Regions from separate parts of the Actinoallomurus liliacearum genome, predicted to be linked through region 2. Evidence: predicted binding sites of a transcription regulator. Region 2 holds the regulator's gene; the other holds the start of a gene.
The links. Region 2 encodes HrcA, which represses chaperone genes, less so after heat shock. Its sites were predicted from a motif close to TTGGCACTCTCNNNNNGAGAGTGCCAA; they were not measured.
Positions count from the first base shown of each region.

Region 1 (5,211 bases), on a different contig from region 2:
AGCGTCTTGTCCAGCCGGTTGAACCGGACCGACGCGGCCTCCATGGTGCCGGCGAGCCGGTCGAGCCGCTTGGTCAGGTCGTCCATCTGCTGGGCGGCCTGCAGCGTCGCCTCGGTGATGCTCCGGCTGGAGTCCAGTACGGCCTGGATCCGGGCCAGCCCCTCGTCGACGTTCTCGGCGATGACGCCCACGTCGGCCCACAGGGAGGGCAGCTCGGCGACCGGCTTGACCTTATCGCCCACCGACTCGATGTGCTCGGCCAGCCCCTCGGCCCACTCCGGGGGCTTGCCGGACAGCTCGTCGACCTGTCCGCGGACGGTGTCGAGCTGGGTCGTCAGCCCGGTGAGCTCACGCTCCCGGACCTCACGGAGTAGCCACTCTATTCCCTCCAGCCGCTGGTGGATCTCGTCCATCAGCTGGCCCGTCGAACGCTGCTCATAGACATGATCTTGCGCCGCGCGGGCTAGCAATTCTCGCATTCGGTCCGAGACCGGCTGACCCCCTGTCTGCAGGAAGTTGTGATTGGTGTCCACCCGGGTACTCCTTCGTCTGCCCTGCCGGAAATAGCGGCGGCATGGATCGCGAGGAGACACTCTATTGAGCGGACCAAGGTCATCGAGCCGGAGAAAAGAAATTCAGGGGAAAGAGATTATGTCCGGTGCGGCAAAGCGCCCTTTTTCAGGCGCGGCGATGCCGGCCCTCGTACGAGATCCCGGCCGGGTGGCCGCAGACGGCGGGGGCGTGGGAGGTGCCGCGCCACATCAGGCGGTCGAGTTCGCCCCGTCCGAGGAACACTCCACGGCAGCGGGAGCACTCCTCGAACACGATGCCGCCCCGCTGGAAGGTCACCATTCCGGCACCGCACTTCGGACACCGCAGTACGGCGTCGGCCATCGTCGTCCCCCGTCTTCGCCCGCACCCGGATCGCGGGCGCCCGTCATCGCGCCCGCGGCGCGGCCTACCGGTCGCCAAGAGTAGTCAGGCGGACACGGCCGTCACCGTGGTCTTTGCCGGACGCTGGCGTGTCGCCCCCAGCCCCGGGCGGACGACCTGGCCCGCCGCCGGATGAGGACGGTCGCGGTCCCGCCCGCTCCCCGCGTGCCCGCCTGCGCCGCGCGTGCCCGCCTGCTCCGCGCGTGCCCGCCTGCTCCGCGCGTGCCCGCCCGGTCCGCGCGCTCAGGCTTCGCGGCAGATGAGGGCGGTCGGGGCGTCGCCCACGCGGGTGAGCACCAGGACGCGCGCCTCGGTGCCGTCGGTGCGCAGGTCGCGGCGCAGCCGTTCGACGTCTCCGGCGAAGCCGCGCTTCATGATCGTCAGAGTGCCGGTCCGCTGGGCGCGCAGCGCCGCCCGTACCCGCTTCACGCCGAACGGCAGGACGTCCAGGATCTCGTACGGGCGCGCGAACGGCGTCGCGCGCAACGCGTCGGAGGTGATGTAGGCGATCCGCGGGTCGGCCAGCGCCCCGTCGAGCAGGGCCGCGGCCTCGGCGACGAGGTGGGCCCGGACCACGGCGCCGTCCGGTTCGTACAGATAACGGCGCCAGCCGGCCACCGGCGGCGCCCCGAGGTCCGGATCGACCACCAGGGTCGCCGGCTCCCGGTCCTGCCGCAGCAGAGTCGCCCGGCGCGGCGTCTCGCCCGCCAGGTCGCCGAGCCACAGCGCCGCCTCCTTCACCTCCCCGGCGTCGGAGATCCACTCCGCCTCCGCGCCCGGCGGGACCGCCTCGTGCGGGATGCCCGGGGCGACCTTGACGCAGGCGCCCGGCGCGCGGTCGGCGAGGTCCAGCACCGTGCCGAGCGGCGGCAGGTACGCGTCCGGGTCGAACACCCGCCCGCGGGCCGTACGGCGGCCGGGGTCGGCGAAGACGGCGGCGTACCCGCCGGGGTCCTGCGCGGCGGCGTCGCCGATCCGTACGTCCGCCAGGTCCGCCAGGCCGAAGGCGCGGAGGTTGGCCCGCGCGACGGCGGCGGTGAGCGGATCGAGCTCGACGCCGACGCCGCCGACGCCCGTACGGGCGCGGGCGAGGAGATCGCCGCCGATGCCGCAGCCGAGGTCGAGCACCCGGCCACCTCGGGAGAGCCGGTCGGCGAACCGCCGCGCCCGGTGCCGGGCGACGCTGGCACGGGTGGCCTGTTCGAGGCCCTGCGGGGTGAAGTACATCCGGTCCGCGTCGGCGCCGAACTTCGCCCGGCCGCGCTCCCGGAGCCGGGCCTGCGTCAGCGCCGCGCCGACGAGGTCGGCCGGATGGCGGCCCCGCAGGCGGGCGACCATGGCCGGCAGCGTGCGCTCCTCGACACCGGCGGCGCCGATCTCGCCGAGCAGCTCTTGACCTGCGGGGGTGAGGAGCTCCTCGAACGCGGCGATGTCCACCCGAAGACGGTAGTCGCCGGACGCACCCGGGATGCACCTGACCACCGGCGAAGATTCACAAACGACTCATATAACGACAGGTGGGCGGCACGCGGGGGCCCGTGTTGACGGGTTCCCGGACCCCGGCATAATCTCCAACTGGCACTCTCCCCATGAGAGTGCCAATCAAGCGACAGGCTGGTCTGGCACCCGCGACGGCAGGCCACCATCGTCGCGTCTCCAACATGCGGCTGGCCGATCTGGTCGGCCGAGGATACGCAATCGAAGGGGAAGGTCAGATCGTGTCGACCGCCACCAAGGTTGTTCTCAAGCCGCTCGAGGACCGCATCGTCGTCCAGCCTCTCGAGGCCGAGCAGACCACCGCGTCGGGTCTGGTCATCCCGGACACGGCCAAGGAGAAGCCCCAGGAGGGCACCGTCCTGGCCGTCGGGCCGGGCCGCTTCGACGACAAGGGCGAGAAGCGCGTACCGCTCGACGTCAAGGTCGGGGACGTCGTCCTCTACAGCAAGTACGGCGGCACCGAGGTCAAGTACAACAACGAGGATTACCTCGTTCTGTCGGCCCGCGACGTGCTCGCCGTCGTCGAGAAGTAAGACACCCGAACAGATGCGCCGCCCCGGTTCCGCCCGATGAGGGCGGCCGGGGCTGCGCACGTCCACGGACATCCATACTTGGAGCTTCCCAATGCCGAAGATCCTGGAGTTCGACGAGGGAGCGCGCCGCGCCCTTGAGCGTGGCGTCAACGCCCTCGCGGACGCCGTCAAGGTGACGATCGGCCCGCGCGGCCGCAACGTCGTCATCGACAAGAAGTGGGGCGCCCCCACCATCACGAACGACGGTGTCACCATCGCGCGTGAGGTGGAGCTCGACGACCCGTACGAGAACCTTGGCGCGCAGCTCGCCAAGGAGGTCGCCACCAAGACCAACGACATCGCGGGTGACGGCACCACCACCGCGACGGTCCTGGCGCAGGCGCTCGTACGCGAGGGGCTGCGGAACGTCGCCGCCGGCGCGTCGCCGATCAGCCTCAAGCGGGGCATCGACGCCGCCGCCAACTACGTCTCCGAGCAGCTGCTCAAGTCGGCCCGTGAGGTGACCGACAAGGAGTCGATCGCGCACGTCGCCACCATCTCCGCCCAGGACGCCAAGATCGGCGAGCTCATCGCCGAGGCGTTCGACAAGGTGGGCAAGGACGGTGTCATCACCGTCGAGGAGGCCCACACGATGGGCCTGGAGCTGGAGTTCACCGAGGGCCTCCAGTTCGACAAGGGCTACCTGTCGCCGTACATGGTGACCGACCCGGAGCGCATGGAGGCGGTCCTCGAGGACGCCTACATCCTCATCCACGACGGCAAGATCTCCAACGTCACGGAGTTCCTGCCGCTGGCGGAGAAGGTCGCCCAGACCCGTAAGCCGCTGCTGGTCGTCGCCGAGGACGTCGAGGGCGAGGCCCTGGCGCTCCTCGTGCAGAACAAGCTGCGCGGCACGTTCGTCAGCGTCGCGGTGAAGGCGCCGGGCTTCGGCGACCGCCGCAAGGCGATGCTGGAGGACATGGCCGTCCTCACCGGCGGCCAGGTCGTCACGGAGGCCGTCGGCCTCAAGCTCGACAGCGTCGACCTCGACGTGCTGGGCCGCGCCCGGCGCGTGACGGTCACCAAGGACGCCACCACGGTCGTGGACGGCTCGGGCGAGGCGGCCGCGATCGAGGACCGGATCCGCCAGATCCGCCGCGAGATCGAGGGCAGCGACTCCGACTGGGACCGCGAGAAGCTCCAGGAGCGCCTCGCCAAGCTGGCCGGGGGCGTCTGCGTCCTGCGCGTCGGCGCGGCCACCGAGGTGGAGCTCAAGGAGAAGAAGCACCGCCTCGAGGACGCCATCTCCGCCACCCGCGCGGCGATCGAGGAGGGCATCGTCTCCGGCGGCGGCAGCGCGCTGGTGCACGTCTCCAAGGAGGGCTTCGACGCCCTCGGCCTGTCCGGTGACGAGGCCACCGGCGCCGAGGCGGTCCGCCGCGCCCTGGTCGAGCCGCAGCGCTGGATCGCCGAGAACGGCGGCTGGGAAGGCTACGTCGTCGTCTCCAAGGTCGAGTCGCTGCCGGTCGGCTCCGGCTTCAACGCCGCCAGCGGTGAGTACGGCGACCTGATCGCCCAGGGCGTCATCGACCCGGTGAAGGTGACCCGCTCCGCGGTCAGCAACGCCGCGTCGATCGCCGGCATGCTGCTCACCACGGAGGCGCTCGTCGCCGACAAGCCCGAGGAGGAGCCGGACGCCGCCGCGGGCGGCCACGGCCACGGCCACGGTCACTGATCATCGACCGGCCGCGACACTGCGGCCGACGGATCACACGGATGCCCTCGCCACGCGCCTGGCGGGGGCATCCGTCGTTCATCGGGCACGCTCGGTGACGGCGGTCAGCGCCGTCATCACACTCAGCGACCGTGATCGTTCGCGTGGTCACACTCAGCGACCGCAATCGCGTTGGGATCAGCACTGTGACCATTCCGTTGTCGTCAACGATGCAGACAGGCGCGATCTCGGTGGGCATCATGCTTTCGTGACCGAGGGAGCGATCGCCGGGGCCGCGGTTCGGGGTGCCACCGCCGAACTACGGGGGAGACGACCGGCTAAGGCGGACGACAATGACCTCAGGGAACTCACGATCCTTGCCGTTCAGGGAGACCCCGAAGCGGTCGAATCCCTGATCGGGCGGGTCCGCCCGATGGTCGTGCGTTACTGCCGGGCACGGCTCGGCCGGGTGTCCGGGCAGTACCACATCGCGGACGACGTCGCCCAGGAGGTGTGCATCGCCGTCCTCGGCGCGCTGCCGCGCTACCGCGACAT
Region 1 covers NZ_BAABHJ010000005.1:825,841-831,051, forward strand. Annotated here, with positions in the region: gene ABD978_RS11825 (coiled-coil domain-containing protein) at 1-533, opposite strand, end outside; gene ABD978_RS11830 (TFIIB-type zinc ribbon-containing protein) at 679-894, opposite strand; gene ABD978_RS11835 (class I SAM-dependent methyltransferase) at 1,177-2,370, opposite strand; gene groES (co-chaperone GroES) at 2,652-2,963, shown strand; gene groL (chaperonin GroEL) at 3,055-4,677, shown strand; gene ABD978_RS11850 (sigma-70 family RNA polymerase sigma factor) at 4,925-5,211, shown strand, end outside.
Region 1: the regulator HrcA is predicted to act here: its motif matches at 2,509-2,535, upstream of groES (co-chaperone GroES).

Region 2 (5,211 bases):
CGATCACGCCTTCCTTCCAGGGGATCCCGCGCGGAACCCGCGGCCACGCGGGAATGCCCAGGACCGAGGGCTTGACGGCCTCCCAGATGTCGATGAAGGGGTGGCCGGTGACCAGGACGTACGGGGAGGAGACCTGGTCGGCGATCCGGCTCTCCTTGGATCCGGCCACGAGATGGTCGACGAGCACGCCCAGCCGGCTTTCCGGCCCCGGGCCGAACTCCGCGACGATGTCCGGGAGGTGGTCGACGCCCTCGAGGTACTCCACGACGACGCCTTCGACCCGCAGGTCGTGCCCCCAGATCTTTTCGACGAGCTCCGCGTCGTGGCGGCCCTCGACGTAGATCCGGCTCTCCCGCGCCACCCGCGCCCGCAGGTTCGGCACGGCGATCGAACCGGACGCCGAACGGGCCGGACCCGCCGCCCGTACGGGACGGACGAGCGTCACGGGCTTGCCGTCGATGAGGAACCCGGCCTTCGCCAGCGGGAAGACCCGGCGCTTGCCGAACCGGTCCTCGAGGGTCACGGCGTCCTTCTCGCAGGCGACGACCGCACCGCAGAACCCGCTCTCCGGATCCTCGGCGACCAGGCCCGGCTCGGCGGCGACCTCGGGGATCTGACCCTTCCGCGGCCGGCGCCAGTCGCCGGACAGAACGTCGTGTCCATAGTCTTTGCTCCGCACGCGTCGCACCGTACCGGTCCGGCGGCGGGCGGGGCAGCCGCTCCGGCGCGCCCGCCCAGACGCGTACCGGCCGGTTCACCCCGCGTCGAGCCGGCCACGCGTACGGGCGGCGGCTCGGGTGCGGCGCCGGGGGCGCGGAAGCCGGGCGGCGGCTATCCGGAGCCGGATCGGCGGCCCAGGTGGTCGTGGCCGCGTCGGACGGCCTCCCGGAGCGTCTCGACGGGGTAGGGCCAGCCGCCCGCGGCGAGGGCCTCCTCGACGTCCAGCCCGGCGGCGTGCGTCTCCCGCACCCGGCGGGCCACCATGTCGATCTCCTCCCGCTGCCGGACCGCGAACTCCCGATCCACCGGCGCGCCGTGACCCGGCACGAGCACGCCGTCGACGGTCCGCAGCAGGGCGGCGAGGGTGGCCGGCCACTCCAGCGGGAAGGAGTCGGCGCCGTACGCCGGCGGGCCGGACTGCTCGATCAGGTCACCGGTGAACGCGCACCGCGCGTCGGGCGCCCAGACGACCACGTCGCCGTCGGTGTGCCCCGGGCCGAAGTGCCGCAGTTCGACGACGCGGTCGCCGAGGTCGAGCTCGGCGCGGTCGGTGACGAGCCGGTCCGGCGCGAGCAGGAGATCGGTCTCGACCTTCTCCGCCCAGCCGGGGAACTCGCGCGCCAGCATGGGCCGCGCGGTCTCGGCCAGGTAGGCGGGCAGCGACGCGTGTCCCCAGCGTGCCCCGCCGGTGAACGCCGCGTTGCCGAAGCAGTGGTCGAAGTGGCCGTGGGTGTTGACGACGATGGGGTTCTGCACGCCGAGCTCGCGAAGGTCGTCGCGCAGGCGCACGCCCTGTGCCACACTCGCGCGGGTGTCGACGACGACGGCGTCCGTGGACCCGACGATGACCCCCACGGTCACGTCGAAGTCGGAATAACGGCGCTGGAAACAGCGTTCCGCAATTTCGTGCCAGGTCACAGGAGTGACTCTGCCACGCTCGACGCGAGAACGTGATCCACCGGCGTCTCCTCCTGCGTGCCCCCGAGCCGTACACTTGGCACTCAGAGGAGAAGAGTGCCAGATTGAAGGGCTGTGGACACGGGAGGTGAGTGCGTGCTCGACGACCGGAAGCTCGCTGTGCTGCGGGCCATCGTCGAAGATTACGTGTCCACCCACGAACCGGTGGGCTCGAAGACGCTGGTCGATCGGCACAACCTCGGCGTCTCGCCGGCCACGATCCGCAACGACATGGCCGTGCTGGAGGAGCAGGGATACATCGCCCAGCCCCACACCAGCGCGGGGCGCGTGCCGACCGACAAGGGATACCGGCTGTTCGTCGACCGGCTGTCCACGATCAAGCCGCTGTCCGCGGCCGAGCGACGCGCGATCGAGACGTTCCTCGCGAACGCCTACGACCTCGACGACGTCGTCAGCCGCACCGTGCGGCTGCTGGCGCAGTTGACGCGGCAGGTCGCGGTCGTGCAGTACCCCTCGCTCACGCGGTCGTCGGTGCGGCACGTCGAGCTGGTGCCGATCGCCTCAGAGCGGCTGCTGCTCGTGGTGATCACGAACACCGGCCGGGTCGAGCAGCGGGCGATCGAGACGCACGAGCCCGTGTCCGACGAGGCCATCGCGCACCTGCGGGCGCTGCTCAACGCGCGCCTGGACGGGTGCTGGCTGACCGACGTCCCCGACACCCTCGCCGACCTGCCCGAGCAGGTATCGGCCGGCGAGCGGGCGCTGGCGACGACGGTGCTGTCGGTTCTCCTCGAGAGCCTCGTGGAGAAGCACGAAGAGAAGATAATCATCGGCGGCGCGGCGAACCTCGCGCGCGCCGACTTGTCCCAGAGCCTCCGTGACGTGCTGGAGGCGCTGGAAGAACAGGTCGTCCTGATGCGGCTGCTCGGCGAGGTGGGGGACCCCTCCAGCCTCACCGTGCGGATCGGCACCGAGAACCCGCACGAGAGCCTGCGCACGACCTCGGTGGTGGCCACCGGGTACGGCGCCGGCGACCAGGCCGTGGCCCGGCTCGGCGTGCTCGGTCCGACGCGGATGGACTACCCCGGGACGATGGGAGCAGTACGCGCAGTGGCACGTTACGTCGGTCAGATTCTGGCGGGGTCGTAAGTGGCGAACGACTACTACGCGACCCTCGGGGTGCGCCGTGACGCCAGCGCGGACGAGATCAAGAAGGCGTACCGCAGACTCGCCCGTGAGCTGCATCCGGACGTCAACCCTGACCCTGCCACCCAGGAGCGGTTCAAGGAGATCACCCAGGCGTACGAGGTGCTCTCCGACCCGAAGAAGCGCGAGATGTACGACCTGGGCGCCGATCCGTTCGCCAGCGGCGCCGGGGCGGGAGCGGGCGGCTTCGGCGCCGGGTTCCCGTTCAGCGACATCATGGACGCCTTCTTCGGCACCGCGACCCAGCGAGGGCCGCGCAGCCGGGCACGGCGGGGCCGCAACGGCACCGTCCGGGTGGAGCTCGACCTGTCCGAGACGGCGTTCGGCACCACGCGTGAGCTGACGGTCGACACCGCGGTGGTCTGCGACACCTGCTCGGGCTCCGGCACGGCCCCCGGCACGCACCCTGAGACGTGCGACATGTGTCACGGCCGCGGCGAGGTCCAGCAGGTCACCCGGTCGTTCCTCGGCCAGGTGATGACCTCCCGCGCCTGCCCGCAGTGCGGCGGCTACGGCACCACGATCCGTACGCCCTGCACGGAGTGCTCCGGTGACGGACGGGTTCGCACCCGCCGCACGATCAAGGTCCGCATTCCCGCCGGCGTCGAGAACGGCACCCACATCCAGCTCGCCGGCGAGGGCGAGGTCGGCCCCGGCGGCGGCCCGGCCGGCGACCTGTTCCTCGAGATCGTGGAGCTCCCGCACGCGATCTTCGAGCGGGAGGGCGACGACCTGCACTGCACCGTCCAGGTGCCGATGACGGCGGCCGCGCTCGGCACGTCGCTGACCGTCGAGACCCTGGACGGCCCCGAGGAGATCGACATCCGGCCCGGCACCCAGTCCGGCCAGGTCATCCCGATGTACGGCCGGGGCGTCAAGCACCTCAACGAGAGCGGTCGCGGCGACCTGATGATCCATGTGAACATCGAGACGCCCACCAAGCTCGACGAGGAGCAGGAGGAGCTGCTGCGCAAGCTGGCGAGCCTGCGCGGCGAGGAGCGTCCGCCGGGCAAGTTCGCCCCGGGCCAGCAGGGCTTCTTCTCCCGTCTCCGCGACGCCTTCAACGGCCGCTGACCCTTCGCCGAGGCCCCCGCTCCCGACACCGGGAGCGGGGGCCTTCGCTCACCCGTCCGCCGACCGTGCCTGCCCGGCTGGTCGTGCCTGCTCCGTGGGCTCGGTCCGATCGGTCGGTTCTGTCCGCTTCCCCGGCTCGGCCCGCTTCGCCGGGGCGCGCATGAGCGCCGCGCCGCCGCCCGCCGCGACGATCAGCCCGGTCGCGAGCCCGAAGGCCAGCCCGGCCGCGTGCGGCGAAGCGGCGCCGGACGTACCGCCCGCGCGGGTGCCGGTCGTCAGGGAGTGGAAGAAGACGGTGCCGAGGAGCGCGATACCAAGGGTGCCGCCGAACTGCTGCACGGCGTTGAGCAGACCGGCGGCCGAGCCGATCTCGTGCGGGCGTACCCGGGTGAGGGCGGTGGTGAAGAACGGCACCGTGAACAGTCCGTTCCCGACGCCGCAGAGCGTGAGCGCCATCGGCAGGAAGACGGGGTACGCCCCCGCCCGCGCGGCGGCGTATGCGGCGATGGCGGACACGAGACCGGCGAGCATGACGGCCAGCCCGACGAACATCATGCGCGCCCCGTACCGGGGCACCAGGCGAGTCCCCGACGCCCAAGAGGAGACCGCCATTCCGCACGACCACGGCAGCAGCGTGAGCCCGGCGGTGAGAACGTCCTCGCCCAGGCCGACCTGCACCTGGACCACGACGACCAGCATCAGCCCGTTCATCACCGCGAAGAACAACGTCGAGGTCGCCAGCGCCGCGGGAAAGGCCCGATCGCGGAAGAGGCTCGGCTCGACCAGCGGCCGGCGGCCGCGCCGGGCGACGTACCGCTGCTGGACCCCGAATCCCACCAGGACCACGACCCCGGCCGCCAACGCGAGCCGGCCGCCGTCCGGCAGGCCCGCGGTGCCGCTCTGGATCAGCGGGTGGACGACCAGTCCGGCGCCCGTGATCGCCAGTACCGTGCCCGGCAGGTCCAGGCGCGGTCGCACCGCCGCCCGGTCCTCGCGCAGGAGCGGGATCACGGCCAGCACGGCGGCGGCGAGCGGGATGTTGACGAGGAACACCGCGCGCCACGAGGAGCCGAACAGATCGGCGTGCGTGAGCACCGCGCCCAGCACCGGCCCGCAGATCGCCGCCAGACCCATGACCGGCCCGATGCTCCCCATCGCCCTGGCCAGTTCGGCGCCGTCGAACATGACGCGTATCAGCCCGATCGTCTGCGGGATGATCAACGCCGCGGCCGCCCCCTGGACCGCCCGCGCGGCGATCAGCGCGGCGGCGCCGGGCACCAGCGCACAGCACAG
Region 2 covers NZ_BAABHJ010000023.1:455,209-460,419, forward strand. Annotated here, with positions in the region: gene ABD978_RS30215 (DUF3097 domain-containing protein) at 1-679, opposite strand, end outside; gene ABD978_RS30220 (MBL fold metallo-hydrolase) at 832-1,638, opposite strand; gene hrcA (heat-inducible transcriptional repressor HrcA) at 1,774-2,787, shown strand; gene dnaJ (molecular chaperone DnaJ) at 2,788-3,918, shown strand; gene ABD978_RS30235 (MFS transporter) at 3,967-5,211, opposite strand, start outside.